DNA from 3 places in the Metabacillus sp. KH_069 genome. Region 3 is predicted to be linked to each of the others. Evidence: riboswitches for the same ligand, from Rfam matches in the RefSeq annotation. Region 3 holds a riboswitch; each other region holds the start of a gene.
The links. A riboswitch is a leader RNA that binds a small molecule or an ion and turns the genes downstream of it on or off. The one in region 3 is predicted to bind thiamine pyrophosphate.
Positions count from the first base shown of each region.

Region 1 (2,266 bases), 1.9 Mb from region 3:
CTGCTTTCGCTAAAAAATAGGCAGAGGCAAGCCCGATGACGCCTCCGCCGATAATACCGGCATCAAAAAAAGGTTTCAATCGCCCATTCCCCCTTTTAATTGTTCTGCAATCTCACATGCAGCATGATAAGGATGATTTGATGAAAAAACGTAGGACATCACGGCTGCTCCTTCAATCTTTAAATCTCTTATTTCCGGAATGACAGCGGGAATGATTCCTCCAATTGCAATGACAGGAATGCTGACAGATTCCGCTATTTCTTTTAATGCGCCAATCCCTCTTGCTTTTAGACCTTCTTTGGATGATGTCTGAAATACATGGCCGAATAGGAGCCGGTCTGCCCCATTTTCAGCACAATATATTGCTTCAGCAGCAGTGTGGACAGAACAGCCTGCGACAAGGTGCGGAAACCTCTGTTTCACCATTTTCACATCAAAGCTGTGCGATGGGAGCTGAACCTGATGCAAACCAGAAAGAACAGCGGCGTCCACCCGGTCATTCATGACAAGCTTTGATTTCGGCACCCCATTTTGATGGAGAGCTTCAACCAGCTCTATCAGTTCCCCGGCCGATTTATTCTTTTCTCTAATATGAATGGCATCTGCAGCTGTATGTATGTCTGTGATGATTTTTATGAGCTCTGATATATTGCGACGGCCGTCTGTCACAAGATGTAATTTCACTTTTGCATCAGCACGGTTTCTGACTCATCCCACACTTCCATTTTTTCCGCCATGTCCCAGAAGCGATATTCATATATTGAACTGATGAGGAAGTTTTCTTTCATCATTTGTCTCTCGTGATCGCTTGCATGCAGAGCAAGCTCGTCAAATCGTGCAATCTGTTCAAGAACCAGCTCTTTAAACCATTCACCGTGATAAGTCGCGATCCATTTTTCATAAACATCATCACCTGGTTTGCAATCTTTCAGATGCTCCCCGACTTCATAATAGAGCCAGTAACAAGGAAGTAATGCGGCGATGATTTCTCCAAGATTTCCCGTCGCAACGGAACGGTACATATGGGAGGTGTAAGCATACGCAGTTGGAGATGGCTTAAATTCTTCCCTTTCCCTGTCTGTAATGCCAAGCAGGACAGAAAATTGCTGATGCAGAGAGAGCTCTGCCTCGTACGTTCCCTGGGAATGAACGGACATCCGGTAAGTAGTATGCAAATCAGGCGCCATCGCCCCTGCAAAAGCCTGCACTTTTGCAAAATGCGTTAAGTAATATGAATCCTGCATCACATAATATTTAAATTTATCTTTTGAAAGGGTGCCATCGCCAATTCCTTTTACGAAAGGATGTTCAAAGCTTCCTTCCCACCATTTATTTGCATACTCCCGGCATTCTTTTGAAAATGACATGTTTTGTTCCTCCTCATTTTTTAGGTGCGAAAACAGCAAAAAACCACTTTTCGCATAGAAAAGTGGTGTATGAATAGACCTTTACACCACTTCCCTACGCTGGTTTTAGCCAGATCAGGTTCTGAGGGTCTTGAAGGCAAACTTCAATCTCAGCCCTTCTAACAGGGCTCCCCTAGCGGTAGTTCATATATGATTTTAGAAATATTTACATGTACATCATATCATGCTGAAAGAAACTTTCAAGTCAAAACTTTCAGCTTTTATGGAATTCAAGTTCTTGTCTGAGCTCATCCACATATTCAGCTGATCCAGTCAGAATCAGCAGATCTCCGCGTTTCAGCTCTGTATCTCCATGCGGCACAATCGATTCATTTTCCCTGAAAATACGGACAAAAATAACGTCGCCTGTAAAGGGAAAGCTGCGAAGCACCATGCCATCGTAGCGTCTGTTGTTCATTTTTATCTGGTACAGCGCCGAATCATTATGAGTCAGAATTTTCATGATGCCAGGAGCTTCAATAAGAGCTCTGAGCAGAGTTTTTGTAGATAACAGGACAGAGAAGACATCGATTCCCTTTGCTCTAAGCTGTTCATCCAATAATGGTGACGAAATGCTTGCTATCACCCGGTCAACTTCAAGCTCTTTCGCAAATAAGGAGATTTCCGCATTCGCATCTTCATCTCCTGTAGCGGCAATCAGGATATCTGCACTGAAAACACCTTTTGACTGAAGCGTTTCAATCGAATAATCTTCAAGGTCTTCAATCTGAAAAAGTGATTCAGCGATCTGCTGTTCATTTTTATCGATATGAGTATGATACACCGTTGTATCATACATCTTCGGGTTTAACTCGCGCGTTACTGGAAGTGTCATCTGATTGGCCCCAATGAAAGCTACC
Region 1 is NZ_CM174460.1:1,057,308-1,059,573, reverse strand. It holds gene thiO (glycine oxidase ThiO) at 1-79, opposite strand, end outside; gene tenI (thiazole tautomerase TenI) at 76-684, opposite strand; gene tenA (thiaminase II) at 681-1,367, opposite strand; TPP riboswitch at 1,442-1,551, opposite strand; gene AC3ISE_RS05270 (monovalent cation:proton antiporter family protein) at 1,621-2,266, opposite strand, start outside.
Region 1: linked by a shared signal. The riboswitch ahead of tenA (thiaminase II) and the one ahead of AC3ISE_RS17960 (MTH1187 family thiamine-binding protein) in region 3 are both predicted to bind thiamine pyrophosphate.

Region 2 (2,266 bases), 340 kb from region 3:
GGCTTCATCATTTGCATCTGCAATCGATCCGGGACGCAGGCCATCACCTAAGGAAATGGAAATATCATATTGCTTTAAGATCTCGCAAATCTCCTCAAAGTGGGTATATAGAAAGTTTTCTTCGTGATGGGCTAAACACCAGCCAGCGAGAATGGATCCTCCTCGTGATACAATTCCGGTTGTTCTTTTAATGGTTAAAGGAATGTACCGCAGCAATACACCAGCATGAATAGTAAAATAATCGACCCCTTGTTCTGCCTGTTCGATTAAGGTATCTCTATAAACTTCCCAGGTCAAATCCTCAGCAATGCCATTCACTTTTTCAAGCGCCTGATAGATGGGAACTGTGCCAACAGGTACTGGAGAATTTCTGATGATCCATTCTCTGGTGGTGTGAATATCTTTGCCAGTCGATAAATCCATGATGGTATCAGCCCCCCATTTAATCGCCCATGTCATTTTTTCCACTTCTTCTTCAATGGATGAAGTGACGGCTGAGTTGCCTATATTGGCATTGATTTTGACATGGAAATGTTTGCCGATGATCATCGGCTCACTTTCTCTATGGTTGATGTTTGCCGGAATGATGGCTCTGCCGGCCGCGACTTCACTTCTAATGAATTCATGGTCCATGTTTTCACGAATGGCTATGTACTCCATCTCCGGTGTAATGATCCCTTTTCTGGCGTAATGAAGCTGAGTGACATTAGCATTCTTTTTTGCCCGGAGTACGTTTCTGTCACCAGTAAAGACGTTTCCATGTGGAGTGACATTCTCTTGGCGGCCGTTATCCTCAGGCTTTACGCTGCGCCCTGAATATACTTCAACATCCCCCCGATCAAAAATCCAGCTTCTTCTTACTTCAGGCAATCCTTTTTTAATATTAATGGCAGCTGCTGAATCTGTGTATGGACCGCTCGTATCATAAACAAGCACAGGCTCATGATTTTGCGCGAGTTCAATTTCCCTAAAAGGAACACAAATGTCCTCTCTTGATCCTGTTTTGTACCTCTTTTTGCTGCCCTCAAACGGTTTAGTAAATGCGAAATCCAATCTTAACTCCTCCTCATATCGTTTAGTAGAGTTTTGATCTGCACCCGCGAAAGAATAGAAAAAGGGTTCTGTTAATGAACAGAACCCTTGGAACAGTATGTGTAAAAAGCCAAAAAGAACGGCCTACGCCACACCGCTTCCCTACGCTGGTATCATCCAGATCAGGTTCAAAGGGTCAAAGACTCTCGTTCTTTTCTCAGTCCAGCATCATGGACTCCCCCAGCAGAATGAATAAAATATTCATTTGTTAGCAATATAGCAGGAAAAGCAGCAGGCTGCAAGTGATTATTTTCACAATTAAAAATGTTGAAAATAATCCAGGTACAAGGTTGTGGTTCCTTGTACCTGATTACAGACTGAGATAAGAAAGTATAAAAATTTGCGCTTCGATGGCGAGCGGAATCGCTCAGGCTCCTCGGACCCTTATCTGACATGCCAGCGCCAAACGGGCGCTTGCGCTTTTCTTTCTAAAATATTCGGATGCATACTTTTACCAACATACTAAGAAACTAATAAAGATTCTAGTGGAGGGGTGAGTCTATGTTTTCTTTATTCAAGAAAAAAAAACAATCAAAGCAAACGCCACAGCAGCCTATGAATACGGCACCTCCCAAAGATACCAACATACCTGTTTCTTCCCATTTTAATGTGAATATCGCAAAAATCCTGACTCACCTGGATCATACGGATGATTTAGGCCAAAGAAAGGTTATGTTCAAAGGGAAGCAAGGGTTATTGCTTTATTTTGTGCCGCTTATGATGTCTGAAAAAATCAATCAGGATATTTTAGGACCCTTGCAGCAAGCAGAGTCGGGAGAGGTTGAGGATGTTGTTGCAATTGCCTCGATTTTGAAAACGAAGGATATTCATGAAGCCATTCATTTTCTTTGTAAGGGTGCATGTTTATTTCTGATAGAAGATTTGGATTGCATTTATGCCATTGATTCTGCGCTCAATAAGGCAAGATCTGTTGAACAGCCTCAAAATGAAAAGGTTGTCCGCGGATCTCATGAAGGTTTTACGGAGAATATGGATATAAATCTCAACTTAATCAGACAAAGAATATTAGATGGAAGTCTAGTTGTGAAATACTTGGAGATTGGAAACATATCAAGAACAAGGGTAGCGGTTCTTTATATAAACCATCTAACAAACAAAGAATTAATTGAGAAAGTTCTCACGAGATTAAAGTCTATAAAAATTGATGCTGTTG
Region 2 is NZ_CM174460.1:3,894,853-3,897,118, reverse strand. It holds gene thiC (phosphomethylpyrimidine synthase ThiC) at 1-1,053, opposite strand, end outside; TPP riboswitch at 1,175-1,284, opposite strand; gene AC3ISE_RS19645 (spore germination protein) at 1,594-2,266, shown strand, end outside.
Region 2: linked by a shared signal. The riboswitch ahead of thiC (phosphomethylpyrimidine synthase ThiC) and the one ahead of AC3ISE_RS17960 (MTH1187 family thiamine-binding protein) in region 3 are both predicted to bind thiamine pyrophosphate.

Region 3 (2,266 bases):
CTTTTAATGAAGCAAATGCAGAAGTATTCTCCTGAATGATTGCTCCTATTGAAACAATCGGAACGCCAGTTGATCTTGCATGTGTAATATTCTCCTGATGGCTGACGGCAAAATCAACTTCACCCGAAGCAACAATCTGATCAGCACTGACTCCTTCGCCCGGTTCTACGATTTCTACATCAAGACCCTCTTCTCTATAGAAGCCCTTTTCTTTCGCTGTATAAATGCCTGTATGATTTGTGTTTGGAAACCAATCCAGCATAATCTTTACTTTTTTCAATTCCTCATTAGATGCTTTTTCGGCTGATCCGCATCCAGATAAGATGAACACTAAACTAGATAAAATAAATAAGAATTTCTTCATTTCTTTCTCCCCCGTGCTAATTAGAATGCTTTTGCTGCTTGTATTTCCAGGGCATCATGATTCTTGCCAGGATTTCAATGAGTGCAAAAATTATTAAGCTTAAACCTACTATTAAGATGATCGCTGCAAATACTTTTTCTGTTAGAAACGATTGTGATGATCGAGTTAATAGAATGCCGAGTCCTTTGCTTGCACCCAGCCACTCTCCGATAACGGCTCCCATCACACTGTATGTTCCTGCTATTTTTAATCCTGAAAAAAAGAAAGGCGCTGCAGCAGGAAGTTTCAGTTTTATAAACATCTGCCTCCCGCTTGCTCCAAGCGTTTGCATGAGCTTCACCATGTCCCTGTCAACTAAACGGAATCCATCAGACAGGTTGATGGCAATCGGAAAGAAACAGACGAGCGCCACCACGATGACTTTAGGAAAAATACCGAACCCAAACCAGATGATAAGCAGTGGAGCAAGCGCGATTATGGGAATGGTCTGCGAAAGAACAAGCAGCGGTTCAACAGATTTTCGAACCCACTCTGACATGTCTATCAAAATAGCAATCAATACTCCCGCGGCTATTGCGATCAATAATCCAAGCACTGCTTCCGCCAGGGTCTGCAGGATATGGACGCCTATCGTCCCTCTCATTTCTGCAAGCGTGATGAAAATATCAGTCGGGCGCGGCAGAATCCATTTTTCCACTTTAGTGACGATGACAGCCAATTCCCATAAAAAGAAGAACGACAGCAGCACAATACCAGGAAGCGCAATCCCTGAAAGGGTGTTAACGGTATTTCTTAAGTTTTTCATCCATTGTGACCCCTTCTTTTGGACGGTAATGAATTTTCATGTGAGTCATTACCTCAGTCGCACCGGCTGAAATGCAGGCATCCTGCGCTTGCTTGACAATTTCAATCAGTCTATCAAGCTCTCCCTCCATTACCGTCTCCATTGCACCAACCTCATATTTCACTCCGGATTGCTGGACAACCTCGATGGCTTTGTCGACAATTTCATATGTATTCCCCTCTGATGATTTAGGCAGCACCTGAAATGCTAGATTTACACTGGACATTCTTTTTCCTCCTTAAATTTTTTTCATATATGAACAGCTGACCGAACGACAAAAAAGGCTGCCACTGGGGCAGCCTTAACGCATTCGCAAAGTTATGGAAAAATAACGCATCTTCCGCATTCCCTCCGCTGGCATTACCCAGATCAGGTTAAAGGGTCGATACAAGAATCAGTATCCTCTCAGCCAAGTTCACTCAGCTCCCCTGCATATATTGAATTCATGGAAACTATAGCAAGATTCCTGAAAATTGTAAAGATATAAGAAAGGGCTTTCCAAACTTTTCTGAAAAAAATCTCAATATATCCTTGTCGAATTTTGCAACTTCCTGTATAGTAGTGTCTAAATCATATATTGCATTTGACCACTTGGGGAGCCATTCGGCTGAGAGTGAACATTCTGTTCAGACCCGTTGAACCTGTATAGTTAAAGCTTACGTAGGGATGTGGCGATGGATTCAAGTGATAACCCAACCAAAGCAGTGCGTGGAAACCATCCGACATTCCCCGCATTGCTTTTTATTATGGAAAAAAACAGCCCCGGTCGAATGCCGAAAAGGGGAAAAGCTATGCAGACAAATACACGTCTTGTTTTCTTAGTAGAGGCAGCAATCCTTGGAGCGATTGCATTTCTGCTTGATTTAGCAACAAGTTTCATTGGCAAAATGCCGCAGGGCGGGTCGATCTCGCTTGCGATGATTCCAGTTCTGATCATGGGTTTTCGCCACGGTTTAAAAGGCGGACTGCTTACAGGGTTTTTACTTGGCGTTTTGCAGACGATTATGGGCTACACTACAATCGTGCATCCGGTACAGGGTTTTCTTGACTATTTTGTC
Region 3 is NZ_CM174460.1:3,552,624-3,554,889, forward strand. It holds gene AC3ISE_RS17950 (ABC transporter substrate-binding protein) at 1-364, opposite strand, end outside; gene AC3ISE_RS17955 (ABC transporter permease) at 381-1,169, opposite strand; gene AC3ISE_RS17960 (MTH1187 family thiamine-binding protein) at 1,144-1,434, opposite strand; TPP riboswitch at 1,536-1,648, opposite strand; TPP riboswitch at 1,791-1,892, shown strand; gene thiT (energy-coupled thiamine transporter ThiT) at 2,000-2,266, shown strand, end outside.